DNA from 2 places in the Vogesella sp. AC12 genome. Region 2 is predicted to be linked to the other one. Evidence: riboswitches for the same ligand, from Rfam matches in the RefSeq annotation. Region 2 holds a riboswitch; the other holds the start of a gene.

Region 1 (7,831 bases), on a different contig from region 2:
CCCTCCACCCGCGGCTCGACCAGCTTCACCGTGCGCAACGGCTGACCATCGCCGAGCAGGAAGGCCGCCGGCGGGATGGCGTGATCGGCGGCGACGTTGTCGAAGCCGACGAAGCGCGCCACCCAGGCGCTGGCCGGCCGCGCCAGCACCTCGCCCGGGGTGCCGACCTGGATCAGCCGTCCGTGCTGCAGGATGGCGACGCGGTCGGCCAGCGCGAACGCCTCGTGGCGGTCGTGCGTCACCAGCAGCGTCGGCACCGCCATCGCGGACAGCCGCTGGCGCAGGTCGTCGATCAGCTGCTGCTTGAGATGGGTGTCGAGGCTGGAAAACGGCTCGTCGAGCAGGAACAGCGCCGGCTCGCCGATCAGCGCCCGCGCCAGCGCCACCCGCTGCTGCTCGCCGCCGGACAGCTGGTGGCAGGCGGCCGCGCCACGGCCGGCCAGCCCCACCGCCGCCAGCGCCGCCTCGGCACGCTGCCGTGCGACGGCGCGCGGCACGCCGCGTTCCTGCAGGCCGAAAGCCACGTTGGCCGCAGCATCGAGGTGCGGGAACAAGGCGTGGTCCTGGAACATCATCGCCAGCTGGCGCTCTTCCGGCGGCAGGCGGCTGATGTCGCGCCCGCCCAGCCACACCTGGCCGCGCTGTGGCCGCAACAGGCCGGCGATCACCGCCAGCAGGCTGGACTTGCCCTCGCCGGAGGGGCCGAGCAGGGCCACGGTTTCGCCGGCCGCCACCTGTAGCGACAGGCCGTCCAGCACACGGCGGCCGGCAAAGGCCAGCGCCAGGTCACGAAGTTCGAGCATGGGTCTTCTCCGGCCACTCGATGGCCATGAATGCCAGCAGCGCCAGCAGCAGCAGTACGCTGGACAACACCAGCGCCGCCTCAAGGTTGGCCGCGCCGGGGCGGCCCAGATGCTGGTAGATCAGCGTGGTCAGCGTCAGCCATTCCGGGCGCGACAGGAACAGGCTGACCGCGAACTCGCCGACGGCGGTGGCGGCGGCAAACGCCATGCCACGGCGCAGCGCCGGGCGCATCAGCGGCAGGCTGACGCGCCAGAACACGCGCCACGGCGACGCGCCCAGCGTGCGCGCGGCATTGGGCAGCGCCGGCGGCAAGGCGTCGCGAGCGCTGACCACCGCCTTGGCGACAAACGGGTAGGCCAGGAGCGCGTAGGCGGCCACCAGCAGCGCCAGCGTCGCGCTGTAGGCGGGATAGGCCAGCAGCAGACCAAAGGCAACGCACACCGGCGACACCATGAAGGGCAGGAACATCAGCGCGCGCAGGCCGGCGCTGCGCTGCGCCGCCAGCCCGTGCAGCAGGCCCAGGAGAGTCGCCAGCAGCAGCGCCAGCAGCGAAAAGCGCAGCGTGTTGCCCAGCGCCAGCAGGGTGTCGTCCTGCAGCAGCACCCGCCACGCCGCGGCATCAGCCAGCAGCGCGCGCAGCAGCACCGCCAGCAGCGGCGCGGCGGCAAACAGCGCCAACAGCAGCAGGCTGGCCAAGAGCAGCAGCCGTTGCGGCCAACCTTGCACCGGCTGGCGCAGCGGCGGGCTGCGCTTGTCCGGCCGCGCCAGGCGGCGCTCGATCAGCGCGTACAGCAGCGCGATGACGGCGCCGAGCAGCAGCATCAGCAGCGCCAGTGCGCCGGCATCGGCCAGGTTCAGCTCGTAGGCGACCAGCGAGTAGATCTCGACCTCCACCGTGGCGTACCGCTGGCCGCCGAGCAGCAGCGCGAGGCCGAAGCCGGAGAAGCAGTACAAGAAGATCAGGCACAGCGCCGACGCCAGCCACGGCCGCACCACCGGCCACTCCACGCGCCAGAACGCGCGCCAGCGCGAGGCACCCAGCGTGCGCGCCACCATCAGCCGGCTGGCCGGCACGTGGTCGAAGCCGTCCACCGCGGCGCGGATCAAGAGCGGCAGGTTGTAGAACAGGTTGCCGTACAGCAGCAGCCACGGCGTGTCCTGCAGGTTCAGCCCGCTGACGCCGTGCGGGCCGAACAGCGCCAGCACGCCGAGGCCGGCGACCAGCGTCGGCATCACGAAGGGCAGCATCAGCACCCGCAACAGCAGCGCGCGGCCGCGGAACTCGAAGTGCGCCAGCACCCACGCCAGCGGCAGGCCGAGTAATAGAGTTAGCACGCAGGTGGCCGCCGCCTGCAGCAGCGACCAGCCTAGGCGCCACTGCAGGTAGGCATCACTCAGGAGCGCCGGACTGAATGCCAGCCCGCCCTCGTACAGCAGGCGCGACAGCGGCAGCCCGACCAGCAGCAGCAGAAATAACAGCGGCGGCAAGGCCAGCCAGCGGAAATCAGACAAGGGCAACACTTTCTGCATCACGACAATGGAAAACGGTAACGGCTGCCGCCGTTACCGTCGCGAAAACACCCCGCTGCCGGAGCGCGCCGGCAGCCCGCCGCATCACGGCGCGTTCTTGATCACCAGTCGCGTCCAGCGGCTGACCCAGGCGGCGGTCTTGTGCTGCATCGCCTTCAGGTCCGGGTTGCTGAAGCTGGCCGGCTGCGCGGCGTGCTTGAACACCGGCGCCAGCGCCACGCCGGCGACCGCCGGGTACATCCACATGCTGGTCTGCAGCTCTTTCTGCACCGCCTCGCCGCGCAGGAAATCGACGAACTGCTGTGCCAGCTGCGGCTGCAGCCCGCCCTTGACTTTGGCCACACCCTCCACCTGCATGAACACGCCGCCTTTCAGCAACAGGTTGGCGGTCGGCGATTCGGCCAGTTTTTCCTTGCTGTAGAACACTTCCGCCGCCGGGCTGGTGGCGTAGCTGACCACGATCGGGCGCGCGCCGCCGTTGCGGGTGAAGTCGGTGTAGTAGGCCTCGCTCCAGCCCTTGGCCACCTTCAGGCCGTTGTCGCGCAGCTTGCCCCACCACTGGAAGGCGCCCTCTTCGCCCTTACCGGCGATGGTCGCCAGCAGGAAGGCGAGACCGGGGCTGGAGGTCGCCGGGTTTTCCACCACCAGCAGGTTCTTGTAGGCAGGCTTGGTCAGGTCGTCCAGCGTCGCCGGCAGCGGCAGCTTGCTGTTCGCGAACCAGGCCTTGTCGATGTTGAGGGTGACATAGCCGTAGTCGATGGCCACCGCGCCCGGCAGGCTGGCCACCGCCACGTTGCGGCCAACCTTGCTGCTGGTCGGCTCCAGCACGCCGGCGGCGTTGGCCTTGCCGATCAGGGTGTTGTCGATGCCGTACACCACGTCGGCCACCGGATTGGCACGGGTCAGGATCAGCTTGTTGAGCATCTCGCCAGCATCGCCGCCCTTGATGATGGCCAGCTTGGCGCCGCTTTGCTTCTCGAACTCGGCGATGCGCTCTTTCGGCAGGCTGAACGAGCTGTGCGTCATCACCCGCAGCTCGGCGGCCAGGGTAGTCAGGGAAACGCCGGCCAGCGCCAGCAGCAGTACGGACTTCTTGAACATTGCAGACATCCTCTTTTGGTAATGGTGCCGACCAAAAGAAGAAGCGGGACGCGGACTGGCCGCGCATCACGCTCCCTCCGCTGGCATGACCCAGATCAGGTTCTGGGGTATCTCTCAGTCTGCCTGCGGCAGACACCCCCGGTGATCGAAGCGGCGAGTATAGCGCGTTGCGCGGCATTGCTTAACCGCCGCGGCGCGCGGGCGGCGCAAAAAAATCGCCCGCCCCCAGCGCGGGAACGGGCGTGTCTAGCAGTATGCCGACAGAAGCAACGGGACAGACTCTCAAGCGAGGCGCAGCCACCACAGCTACCCTCGCCGACTATTGAGCAATTGCCGTGCCAGCAAAAAGCGCCGCCGGCGCTGCCAATTCGCCACTTTGCCGCTATAAAAAGAATCACCACGACATGGCGCGTGCACCAGCACGGCGCAATGGGCACCCGATGCGGGCGGCATGGCAGATAAATAGCAAAAAGCTAACAAACTAAAAACAACAATCAATTTAACAAATGCATAACCGGTATCCATAATCCAGTCATCAAGCGATCTGCAAGGAGCAAGACCATGAAACGTTTCTTCCGCCAGCACATCACCCTCGACGAGATGTGGGCCAACCTGGTGTGGATGCAGTAAGCCACCACGTTGGCCGCAACCCGCGTGATGGCCAGTGCCCGGCAACCAGCCGGGTGGCCGGCGCCGGCGATGACGCTCAGATCAGCAGTCAAGTCAACCCCAGCCAACCGCAGCGGACCCGCCACCTGGCGTGATCCGCTGGCAATCAAAAGCAACAGGAGATAACCATGTCGACAGAAGCCAAGTGCCCGTTTTCGGGTAGCGCAGCCCCGCACACCGTAGCCGGCGGCCCCTCCAACGGTGACTGGTGGCCCAATCAGCTGAAGCTGGGCATCCTGCACCAGCACTCCGCCAAGTCCGACCCGATGGGCGAGGCGTTCGACTATGCCGCAGAATTCAAGACCCTGGATCTGGATGCCGTGGTCGCCGACCTGCACGCGCTGATGACCGATTCGCAGGACTGGTGGCCGGCGGACTGGGGCCACTACGGCGGCCTGATGATCCGCATGGCCTGGCACGCCGCCGGCACCTACCGCATCGCCGACGGCCGCGGCGGCGCCGGCACCGGCAACCAGCGCTTCGCCCCGCTCAACAGCTGGCCGGACAACGGCAACCTCGACAAGGCGCGCCGCCTGCTGTGGCCGATCAAGCAGAAATACGGCCGCAAGCTGTCGTGGGCCGACCTGTTCATCCTCGCCGGCAACGTGGCACTGGAATCGATGGGCTTCAAGACCTTCGGCTTCGGCGGCGGCCGCCCGGACATCTGGGCGCCGGAAGAAGACATCTACTGGGGACCGGAGAGCACCTGGCTGGGCGACAAGCGCTACAGCGGTGATCGCGAGCTGGCAAACCCGCTGGCCGCGGTGCAGATGGGCCTGATCTACGTCAACCCGGAAGGCCCCAATGGCAACCCGGACCCGGTCGCCTCCGGGCGTGACGTGCGCGAAACCTTCGCCCGCATGGCGATGGACGACGAGGAAACCGTGGCGCTGGTCGCCGGCGGCCACACCTTTGGCAAGGCGCACGGCGCCGGCGACCCGGCACTGGTCGGCCCGGAACCGGAAGGCGCACCACTCGAGGAAATGGGCCTCGGCTGGATCAACCAGTTCGGTAGCGGCAAGGGCGTGCACGCCACCACCAGCGGCATCGAAGGCGCGTGGAAACCCAACCCCACCACCTGGGACCACGGCTACTTCAACACCCTGTTCGGCTACGAGTGGGAACTGACCAAGAGCCCGGCCGGCGCGCACCAGTGGGTGGCCAAGGACGTGAAGCCGGAAGACATGATTCCGGACGCGCACAACCCGAGCAAGAAGCACCCGCCGATGATGACCACCGCCGACCTGTCGCTGCGCCTCGACCCGATCTACGAACCGATTGCGCGCCGCTTCCATCAGGACCCGCAGGCATTTGCCGATGCCTTCGCCCGCGCCTGGTTCAAGCTCACCCACCGCGACATGGGCCCGCGCGCCCGCTACCTCGGCAAGCTGGTACCGGCGGAAGAACTGATCTGGCAGGACCCGGTGCCGGCCGTGGACCACCCGCTGGTCGACGCGCAGGACATCGCCGCGCTGAAGACCAAGGTGCTCGCCTCCGGCCTGTCCGTGGCACAGCTGGTCGGCACCGCCTGGGCCGCCGCCGCCACCTTCCGTGGCAGTGACAAGCGCGGCGGCGCCAACGGCGCGCGCATCCGCCTGGCGCCGCAGAAAGACTGGGCGGTCAACCAGCCGGCGCAACTGGCGCAGGTACTGCAAACGTTGGCCGCGATCCAGCAGGACTTCAACGCCGGCGCCGCCGGCGGCAAGAAGATCTCGCTGGCCGACCTGATCGTGCTCGCCGGTGGTGCCGCCATCGAGGCCGCCGCCAAGCAGGCCGGCCAGCAGGTGACCGTGCCGTTTGCGCCGGGTCGTACCGATGCCACGCAGGACCAGACCGACGTCGCCTCGTTCGCGGTGCTGGAACCACGTGCGGACGGCTTCCGCAACTACGTGCAGCCCGGGCTGGAGGGCGCCGCCGCCGAGCTGCTGATCGACAAGGCGCAGTTGCTGACGCTGAGCGCGCCGGAAATGACGGTGCTGATCGGCGGCCTGCGCGTGCTGGGCGCCAACGCCGGCCAGGCACAGCACGGCGTGTTCACCCAGCGCCCCGGAACCCTGAGCAACGACTTCTTCGTCAACCTGCTCGACATGGGTACCAAGTGGCAGAAATCCGCCACCGACGGCGTACTGGAAGGCCGTGACCGCGCCACCGGCGCACAGAAGTGGACCGCCACCACCGTGGACCTGGTGTTTGGCTCCAACTCGCAACTGCGGGCACTGGCCGAGGTGTACGCCTGCAGCGACGCGCAGCCGAAGTTCGTCAACGACTTCGTGGCAGCGTGGAGCAAGGTGATGAACCTGGACCGTTTCGATCTGGCGTAAGCGTCACGTCAGGCTTGGCCGGTGTGACAAGCCGGCTTGGCCTGACAAGGCAAATGGCTGCTTCCGGTGACGGAAGCAGCCATTTTTCATTGCGGTGCTGCTTGGGCTTGGCCGGCGCACAAAGGTTGGCCGCAATTCAAAACAAGGCGGCTTGAATTGACCCGGCTATCCGAGGCTCGCACGAAAGCGTGCCTCGGCCTCCCGAAACAGCGACTTGGCGTGCTCGACATTCCATGGCGCTTCGATGAGCGTTTCGTGGTCCCATTCACTGCGCGGTATGGGGGGTGCGAAGAAATCTCCGCCATAGACGTGTATCGCACAAGTCATCTTCCCGATCGGATTCAGCACCGAGTGGATAACGTCACTATCGAGCGTGGCAACATCGCCAGCCCCCAACGACTTGGCACCGACTGCCTCTATCGTCGTTCCCGTCCGCTTCCAGAAGACGTTGTCCTCGCGCCCGGTATAGATGCCGACCACCGAAAACATCTGGTGATTGTGCGGCATCAGGCTCATGCACGGCGCCCAGACAAAGCTGATGACGGTAAGATCAGGCGACCTGAATAGCGGCGTAAGGCCGGCATGTTGCGGCTCGCCAAGCTCGGCCATCACCCCGGCGCTATCCGACACCGCTTCGGCCACCAGCTCACTAATCGCCTCATGGCCCCCGGAAATAGCGCTCAAGCAATCCTGGATAAAACGATCCTTGTTGAACATGATCTCATGCCCTCCCGATCTGGTTCATCAGACCAAAGAAGCTCCTCGCCACCGGATGACTCTTTGGCTATTGACCAAGATATAGCCCAATCCGACCATTTGGACCGAGGCCACTCTCAGCGAGTTGCTGTAGAGAACATCCGTGCAAGAAACCATCCTAGAGATGGTGCGCGACCGCCCGCTCGTGAGCGACCGCTGCCATGCTGGCGCAGAAGAAGCCGCATGCCACCCGAAAGGTGGCTCTTGCTTATCCACTACCTCAGCCGCCCTCGTTTCCTGACGTCCGGCAGCCAATGGTGTACGCTAGCCGCCACGCACGATTGAAACCATGCCGCCATGTCCAGCCGAAGCCTGAAAACGCCACCGAAAATCGACAAAACCGCCAGCGAGCCGGAGGCGATCCCGTTGCCGTCGCCGGAAGACGAGAGCCATCTTGCCGGCCGCAGCACGCCGCAGGCGGAGCAGCTGATCGCGCTGCTCGACAACGGGGTGCCGATCTACCTGTTCAGCCGCATCAGCAGCGGCCATACCTTCCAGTCCGATTTTTTCCGCATCCAGTTCGTCACCTTCGCCCGCGCCGAGGGCAGCCAGTGGCTGCCGCTGCGCGGCGAGGCGTCAGAATGGATGAACACCCGCAACTGCCTGCAGGTGGCGGTCGATCACCCGTCGCACACGGTGTCGTTCGGGCC
Region 2 (7,831 bases):
ACAAATCATGCACAGGTTCTGCGCACAAGCTTGGCCGCAGGCAGCTAGCGCACGTCGCGCGGGCCGCCGCTGAACAGCAGCTGGTCGAGCAGGAAGATCAGCTTGGCCTCGGTGCTGGCCCACTTGTCAAAACCAAGGCGGCGCGGCTCGTACACCACCTTGGCCAGCACGTTGCCGTCCTTGCGCAGCGCCAGCGTGGCGTAGCTCATGTAGGCAAAATCCTGTTCCCAGGCACGGCTGGCGGCGTAGCTGAGCACCACGCAGCCGGCGGGCAGGGTGCCCGGCGCGTACACCTGGCTGGCCACACCGCGGCGGCGCAGGCCGTCCTCCACCACGCGCAGGAAATCCGGCACCGTCACCCGTTCGTTCCACTCGATGCACAGCTGCGGGTACGGCGCCAGCCGCCGCTCGCTGGCCTGGCGTTCCTTTTCCGCCATCGCCTGCATCTCGGTGGCGGTGGAAAAGCCGAAGGTGAACACCTCGCGCACCGGGTTGGGCAGCGCCTGGATGGTGATGCAGCCGCCGAGGCTGGCGCTGGCCAGCAGCAGGCCGAGGCGGACGGTTCGCGAGCAGGAGTGGGGCATGGGGACGGCCGCGCAGGGCGGTAACGGGGAGAGCCAGCCGGCAGTCTACGCGTGGCGATGTAGCGGACAGTTTGCCGCTTTGTATCCATTCCCGTACACAACGCACACACCGGCGTTGCAGCCGCTGTTTAAGCTGGCGCGATCGTGTTCCGGCGCAGGCCCTGATTCCCATGATTTCCAGCAGTCCCGCTCTCACCGTTGCCCCAAGCGCCGCACCAGCCATGCTGCACGTGCTGGTGGTGGACGACGACGAAGACATCCGCAGCCTGATCTGCCAGTACCTGCACGGCTACGCGATGAGCTGCGTCGGCGTCGGCAACGGCCGCGCCATGCGCGAGGCGATGGCCACCCGCCAGTTCGACGTCATCGTGCTCGACCTGATGCTGCCCGGCGAAAGCGGGCTGACGCTGTGCAAGGAGATCCGCAGCCAGTCCAGCGTGCCGATCCTGATGATCAGCGCCCACGGCGAGCCGATCGAACGCATCATCAGCCTGGAGGTGGGCGCCGACGACTTCGTCAGCAAGCCGTTCGACATCCGCGAGCTGGTGGCGCGCATCCACTCGGTGCTGCGCCGCACCCAGGCCGGGCGCCAGCCGGCCGCCGGCCACGGCAGCGACAAGCCGCCGCGCCAGATCCAGTTCGGCGACTGGCGCCTCAATGTCGGCCTGCGCCAGCTGCAGGACAAGCAGGGCGTGGTGATCCCGCTGTCCAACGCCGAATTCCGCCTGCTGTCGGTGCTGTTGCAGCGGCCGCGCACCATCCTCGACCGCGAGCTGCTGCTGGACCTGACCCGCGGCTGTACCGTCGACGCCTTCGACCGCAGCATCGACATCCTGATCTCGCGCCTGCGCCACAAGCTGCAGGACGACCCGCGCAACCCGCGCCTGATCCGCACCGTGCGCGGCGAGGGCTACATCCTGGATGCGGCGACCAGCTGCCTGTAGCGGGCGGCGCCAAGCCGCGCGCGGCGACACGACAACGGCGGCGAGACCGCGGTCCGCACGCCGGGCGCCGGTGCCGCTAACGCCGTATCAGCCGCTGGCCATCCCGGCCGGCCTTGAAGCGGCGCGTCGTTGCGGCCAACGTTGGCCGCAGCGTGTGCGCTAGAACAGCCCGCCCTGCGCCGCCACGCCACCCCAGGCGATCTCGCCGCGGCCGCGCTCGGCCAGCCACTGGTTGGCCTGCGAGAAATGGCGGCAGCCGAGAAAGCCGCGACTGGCCGATAGCGGCGACGGGTGCGCCGCCTTCAGCACGCAGTGGCGGGCGGCATCGATACGCTCGGCCTTGGTATGCGCCCAGTTGCCCCACAGCAGGAACACGCAGCCGGGGTTGGCCGCGTTCACCGCGTCGATCAGCGCGTCGGTCACCGGCTGCCAGCCGAGCTTGCCGTGGCTGCCGGCGCGGTCGGCCTCCACCGTCAGCGAGGCATTCAGCAGCAGCACGCCCTGCGCCGCCCAGTGCGTCAGGTTGCCGCTGGCCGGCGGCGGCAGGCCGAGGTCGCTGAGCTGTTCCTTGTAGATGTTGCGCAGGCTGGGCGGGATCTTCACCCCGTCCGGCACCGAAAAGCTCAGCCCCATCGCCTCGCCGGCGCCGTGGTACGGATCCTGGCCGATGATCACCACGCGGATGTCGGCCGGCGCCACGTGGCGCAGCGCGTTGAACACCAGCTCGCGCGGCGGGTAGATCACCGCACCGGCGGCGGCGCGGTCGGCCAGTTGCGCGTCGATCACCGCCAGTTGCGCACTGATGGCCGGCGTTGCCAGCACCTGTTGCCAGGCGGCGGGCAGGGCGGCGAGGGCGGGGGCGAGATAAGTCATGTTGTTAACCATCGAAATCACGAAAAATTCAGGGTCCGGCAGCGGGGGAGTCACCCCCCGTTGCTGCCACCGAACCCGCAGCAGCAAAGCGGCCGCCAAAACCGCACCAGACACGCAAAGACCAGCGCGCGCTGGTATGCCGTGCCGGCGGTGGTGCCAATAAAAAAGCCGCTCCACAGGGAACGGCTTTGCTTGCGGCCAACGTCGGCTCAGTAGCGCGCCATCGCCGGCTCGACCTCGTCCGCCCACGCCGCCACGCCGCCGCGCAGGCTCAGCACCTGCTCGAAACCGGCGTTTTCCAGGAACAGGCCGACCTGGTAGCTGCGCACGCCGTGGTGGCAGATGGTCACCACCGGGGTGTCATCCGGCAGCTCGTTGTGGCGCAGCGGGATCAGGTTCATCGGAATCTGGCGCGAACCGTCGATGCGGCACAGCGCGTACTCCCAGTCCTCGCGCACGTCGAGCAGCACCGGCTGCGGACGGGACGCATCGGCCAGCCAGTCGGCCAGCTCGCGGGCGTTGATTTCGCGGATCATCAGAAGCTGAAGCGCGACGGTTCGATCGCGTCCAGCTGCTGCAGGCGCGCGATGTTGGTATCGAAGCTGACGCTTTCCTGATACGCGGTTTCGGACACGCGGGTGATGATCTTGGCGACCATTACCGGCGCGTCGCCGACGATCACCGCCATGCGGCCGCCGACGGCCAGCTGCGCCTTCAGCGCTTCCGGCACTACCGGTACCGAACCGCCGACGCAGATCACGTCGAACGGCGCCTGTGCCGCCAGACCGTCAATGCCGTTGCCCTGGCTCAGCGTCACGTTCTTGATGCCGGCGGTTTTGAGGTTGGCCGCGGCGTGCTGCAGCTGCTGCGCGTCGATGTCGACGCTGTACACGTGCTGGCCGACGGCGGCCAACAGCGCGGTCAGGTAGCCGCTGCCGGTGCCGATTTCCAGCACCTTGTCGCTGGCTTTCACCTGCAGGTCCTGCACCAGACGGGCTTCGACCTTCGGCTCCAGCATGGTGCTGCCGTTGTCCAGCGGCAGCTGGGTGTCGACAAAGGCCAGCGCACGCTTGTCGGTACCGACAAAATCTTCGCGTTTCACGTGGAACAGCAGATCGAGAATGGAGGTGTCGAGCACGTCCCACGGACGGATCTGTTGCTCAACCATATTGAAGCGGGCTTGTTCGAAATTCATCGGAAACTCCGGCTTGGATTCTAGACAATATCAAGGACGACTCTGAAAAACAGGCTGCCTCAACCCGCATTTCACAACCGCCCGAGCAATTCGTAACTTGCGATTATCCCACATTTACCTTACCTTCACAGCATCGCTAGGGGTCCTGCTCCTGTTGTGTACCATTCGCACCAAAACGCGTATGGCATAAACAGGGCGGGTGAGAGTTACCCTTAGAACCTGACCCGGATAATACCGGCGTAGGGAAGCGTAATCTGCCAGACTCCGCCCGCCGCGCTGCGTTCCCGCCCGGCTTGCGGCCAACCTTGCAGCCGGACACCCGGGCCGCTCCTTGCGCCGTTTCATCGCCTTGGAGAACCTGCCCGATGAACGCGCCTGCCACACCCGATAGCCACAAGCCCAACCAACAGATGGTGGTCGATGCCGCCGCCATCGCGCCGCTGCCCAATTCGCGCAAGATTTATGTCGAGGGCAGCCGCCCCGACATCCGCGTGCCGATGCGCGAGATCAGCCAGGCCGACACCCCGACCCAGTTCGGCGGCGAGCGCAACCCGCCGATCTACGTCTACGACTGCAGCGGCCCGTACACCGACCCAGCCGTCAGCATCAACATCCAGAACGGCCTCGCCCCGCTGCGCGCGGCGTGGATCGCCGAGCGCGACGACACCGAACTGCTGGCCGGCCTGTCCAGCGACTACGGCCGCGCCCGCGAAGCCGACCCGAAACTGGCCGACCTGCGCTTCAACCTGCAGCGCAAGCCGCGTCGCGCCAAGCCTGGCCGCAACGTCAGCCAGATGCACTACGCGCGGCAGGGCATCATCACCCCGGAGATGGAATACGTCGCCATCCGCGAAAACCTCAACCGCCAGGCCTATGTCGAGAGCCTGAAAACGGCCGGCGGCAAGAACGACCGCCTGCTGGAGCTGATGACGCGCCAGCACCCCGGCCACAGCTTCGGCGCCAACCTGCCGGACACCATCACCGCCGAATTCGTGCGCCAGGAAATCGCCGCCGGTCGCGCCATCATCCCCAACAACATCAACCACCCGGAATCCGAGCCGATGATCATCGGCCGCAACTTCCTGGTCAAAATCAACGGCAATATCGGCAACAGCGCGGTAACGTCGTCGATTAGTGAAGAAGTGGACAAGATGACCTGGGGCATCCGCTGGGGCGCCGACACCATCATGGACCTGTCCACCGGCAAGAACATCCATGAAACCCGCGAGTGGATCCTGCGCAATTCGCCGGTACCGATCGGCACGGTGCCGATCTACCAGGCACTGGAAAAGGTCAACGGCAAGGCCGAAGACCTGACCTGGGAAATCTTCAAGGACACGCTGATCGAGCAGGCGGAGCAGGGCGTGGACTACTTCACCATCCACGCCGGCGTGCGCCTGCAGTACGTGCCACTGACTGCCGGCCGCATGACCGGCATCGTGTCGCGCGGTGGCTCGATCATGGCCAAGTGGTGTCTGGCGCACCATAAAGAGAACTTCCTGTACACCCACTTCGAAGACATCTGCGACATCATGAAGGCCTACGACGTGGCCTTCTCGCTGGGCGACGGCCTGCGCCCGGGTTCCGCCTGGGACGCCAACGACGCGGCGCAGCTGGGGGAGCTGAAGACGCTGGGCGAGCTGACGCAGATCGCGTGGCAGCACGACGTGCAGGTGATGATCGAAGGCCCCGGCCACGTACCGATGCAGCTGATCAAGGAGAACATGGACAAGGAGCTGGAGTGGTGCCACGAAGCGCCGTTCTACACCCTGGGGCCGCTCACCACCGACATCGCACCGGGCTACGACCACATTACCTCCGCCATCGGCGCGGCGCAGATCGGCTGGTACGGCACCGCCATGCTGTGCTACGTGACGCAGAAGGAGCACCTGGGCCTGCCGAACAAGAACGACGTGAAGGAAGGCATCATCACCTACAAGCTGGCCGCCCACGCCGCCGACCTCGCCAAGGGCCACCCCGGCGCGCAGATCCGTGACAACGCGCTGTCCAAGGCGCGCTTCGAGTTCCGCTGGGAAGACCAGTTCAACCTCGGCCTCGACCCGGACAAGGCACGCGAATTCCACGACGAAACGCTGCCGAAAGACAGCGCCAAGGTGGCACACTTCTGCTCGATGTGCGGCCCGCACTTCTGTTCGATGAAGATCACCCAGGATGTACGCGAATTCGCCGCCAAACAGGGCATCAGCGAGCAGGATGCGCTGCACAAGGGGATGGAGGTGAAGTCGATCGAGTTCGTGAAGGGCGGCGGCAAGCTGTACGACAAGGTGTAAGCCGGTTTTGCTTCACGTGAAACGATAAAGGTTGGCCGCAGCGATGCGGCCAACCTTTTTTGTTGTCGCACATAGAAACAACCACATGACCGGGCATGAACATCACAATTTTATTTGCATAAAATGATGTGCTGTAATGCAATGCTTACCTCGCCATCACGTCAGAAATCTCCCGATGAAACGCATAACCCTGCTCCTCATCACCGCACTCCAACTCCCGGCCATTGCCGGGGCAAGCGCCATCGACGCCATGATCATCAATGGGGAGTACTCGCAAGCGTACCAAACAGCGCATCAGGCACTGGCGACAGCAAGCGACAACACTGCTCGGCAACAGGCAAAACGGGATCTGGCCCGAGTATTGATCCAGCAGGACAAACTACAGCGGGCCGAATCCCTGCTGCATGAATTGCTGCACGGTGATGATGTCGTCGTACCCGACACGCTGCTCTATGCGGACATCCAGGATGCACAGGTCTCGGTACTAAGGAGAACACTCCGCAGCAAGGAAGCATTGCCCTACGCGGAACAGGCCTTGGCTTTGCGTCGCAAACTGCTTGGCGAGGAACACTTGCTGGTCGCCGAATCGCTGAACAATTTGGCACTGTTGTTGGTCGACATGAAAAAAACCGACACCGCAAAAGTTCTTTATCAACAAGCACTGACAATGCGGCAGAAAATAGCCGGCTCGGAGAGTTACGAAGCCGCCGAAACCTTGCATAACCTCGGCACCTTGTACGCGAGAGCAAAACAATATGACGATGCCGAGCAGCAGTTGCTGTCCGCCTTGCACATCAAGCAAAAAATACTCCGGCCAAACCACCCGCGCATACTCAATACGCTGTCACGACTGGGATCGGTGTACACGGACAAAAAGCATTATCCGGAAGCGATCACGACACTAAACGCGGTGATGGATGGCATGCAAGAAAACGGCATGGCAGAAAGTGTCATTGCCGGTATCACGCAACGCGAGCTTGCCGATGTTTACCATTACCAACGGCAAATCGAAGCAGCAGAACGCTACTACAAGGCATCCCTGGGTACTCTGGGAAAAGTGCTTGGCACGCAGCACTATGCCTATGGTGTGGCCTTAAACGGTCTTGGCTGGCTCTACTATAAAAATGGCCGAGCCGAAGATGGCAAAAAGATGATTGCAGAATCCGAAAGCATCATGGATAAGGCACCACGCTAAACCCGGCCACCATCTTGCGGCCAAGCTTGGTGCCAGACAGCAAAACGGCAGCCGTCAGTGGCTGCTCTTGCTTGTGGCGATGGCGCAGAATCAGGCTTTGCGCCGGTAGCTGACGCCGGGGAACACGCGGATGATGTCGTCGCCGCTCAGCGCCTGGCTGTCGGCTTCCAGCAGCTGCCAGTAGTGATCGCCGTCGAACAGGTCGCGATACACCGGGATACCGTCCTGGTAGAACATCAGGTGGTGGCCGATGAAATCGTCGAGCGAGCGCGGCGAGCTGTCGTCCTGCATCACGAACATCACCGCGGTGCTGGGGGAGAGCTCGCGGATCTGCTCGCGGTCGGCCTGCCACAGCCCGACAAAGATCAGCAGCACGGAGAACATCAGCAGCGTCCAGGCAGTGGCCAGGGTGGACAGCACCGCCAGGATCGTCGCCCCGGTGAAATAGAACCGACTGTCAAACATGATGCCCCCCCTGTGCTGTCACACAGTCATCCGGCAGCGGCGCAACAGGCGCCGAGATTTCATCATAGGTGAGGCTGGCACGCTTTTCCGCAGCAAATCGGCGGTGCCGTTTATGTCAAAGAAATCAAAGTTGGCCGCAGTGTCGTCATTGCCTGATCATGGACAAGGTTGCGCCCGGGCGGCATCCTTATCATCGCGCAGCCGTGGCCGCGCGCCCGCCGGCACCACTATTGCTGCGCCGGCGCACCGCTGGCGAGTGACTCATGCCACGATCAAGCGCAAAG

Evidence for each region. A riboswitch is a leader RNA that binds a small molecule or an ion and turns the genes downstream of it on or off. The one in region 2 is predicted to bind thiamine pyrophosphate.
Region 1: another riboswitch for thiamine pyrophosphate. It lies ahead of NOM55_RS15485 (thiamine ABC transporter substrate binding subunit); the one in region 2 lies ahead of thiC (phosphomethylpyrimidine synthase ThiC).

What each region holds. Positions count from the first base shown of each region.
Region 1 covers NZ_JANFNU010000013.1:10,426-18,256, forward strand. Annotated here, with positions in the region: gene NOM55_RS15475 (ABC transporter ATP-binding protein) at 1-803, opposite strand, end outside; gene NOM55_RS15480 (ABC transporter permease) at 787-2,334, opposite strand; gene NOM55_RS15485 (thiamine ABC transporter substrate binding subunit) at 2,419-3,435, opposite strand; TPP riboswitch at 3,490-3,585, opposite strand; gene NOM55_RS15490 (hypothetical protein) at 3,742-4,020, opposite strand; gene katG (catalase/peroxidase HPI) at 4,233-6,425, shown strand; gene NOM55_RS15500 (hypothetical protein) at 6,591-7,142, opposite strand; gene NOM55_RS15505 (hypothetical protein) at 7,479-7,831, shown strand, end outside.
Region 2 covers NZ_JANFNU010000009.1:62,454-70,284, reverse strand. Annotated here, with positions in the region: gene NOM55_RS13375 (hypothetical protein) at 45-584, opposite strand; gene NOM55_RS13370 (response regulator) at 806-1,528, shown strand; gene NOM55_RS13365 (uracil-DNA glycosylase) at 1,688-2,401, opposite strand; gene NOM55_RS13360 (rhodanese-like domain-containing protein) at 2,611-2,937, opposite strand; gene NOM55_RS13355 (protein-L-isoaspartate O-methyltransferase) at 2,937-3,596, opposite strand; TPP riboswitch at 3,725-3,859, shown strand; gene thiC (phosphomethylpyrimidine synthase ThiC) at 4,007-5,887, shown strand; gene NOM55_RS13345 (tetratricopeptide repeat protein) at 6,063-7,082, shown strand; gene NOM55_RS13340 (hypothetical protein) at 7,173-7,547, opposite strand.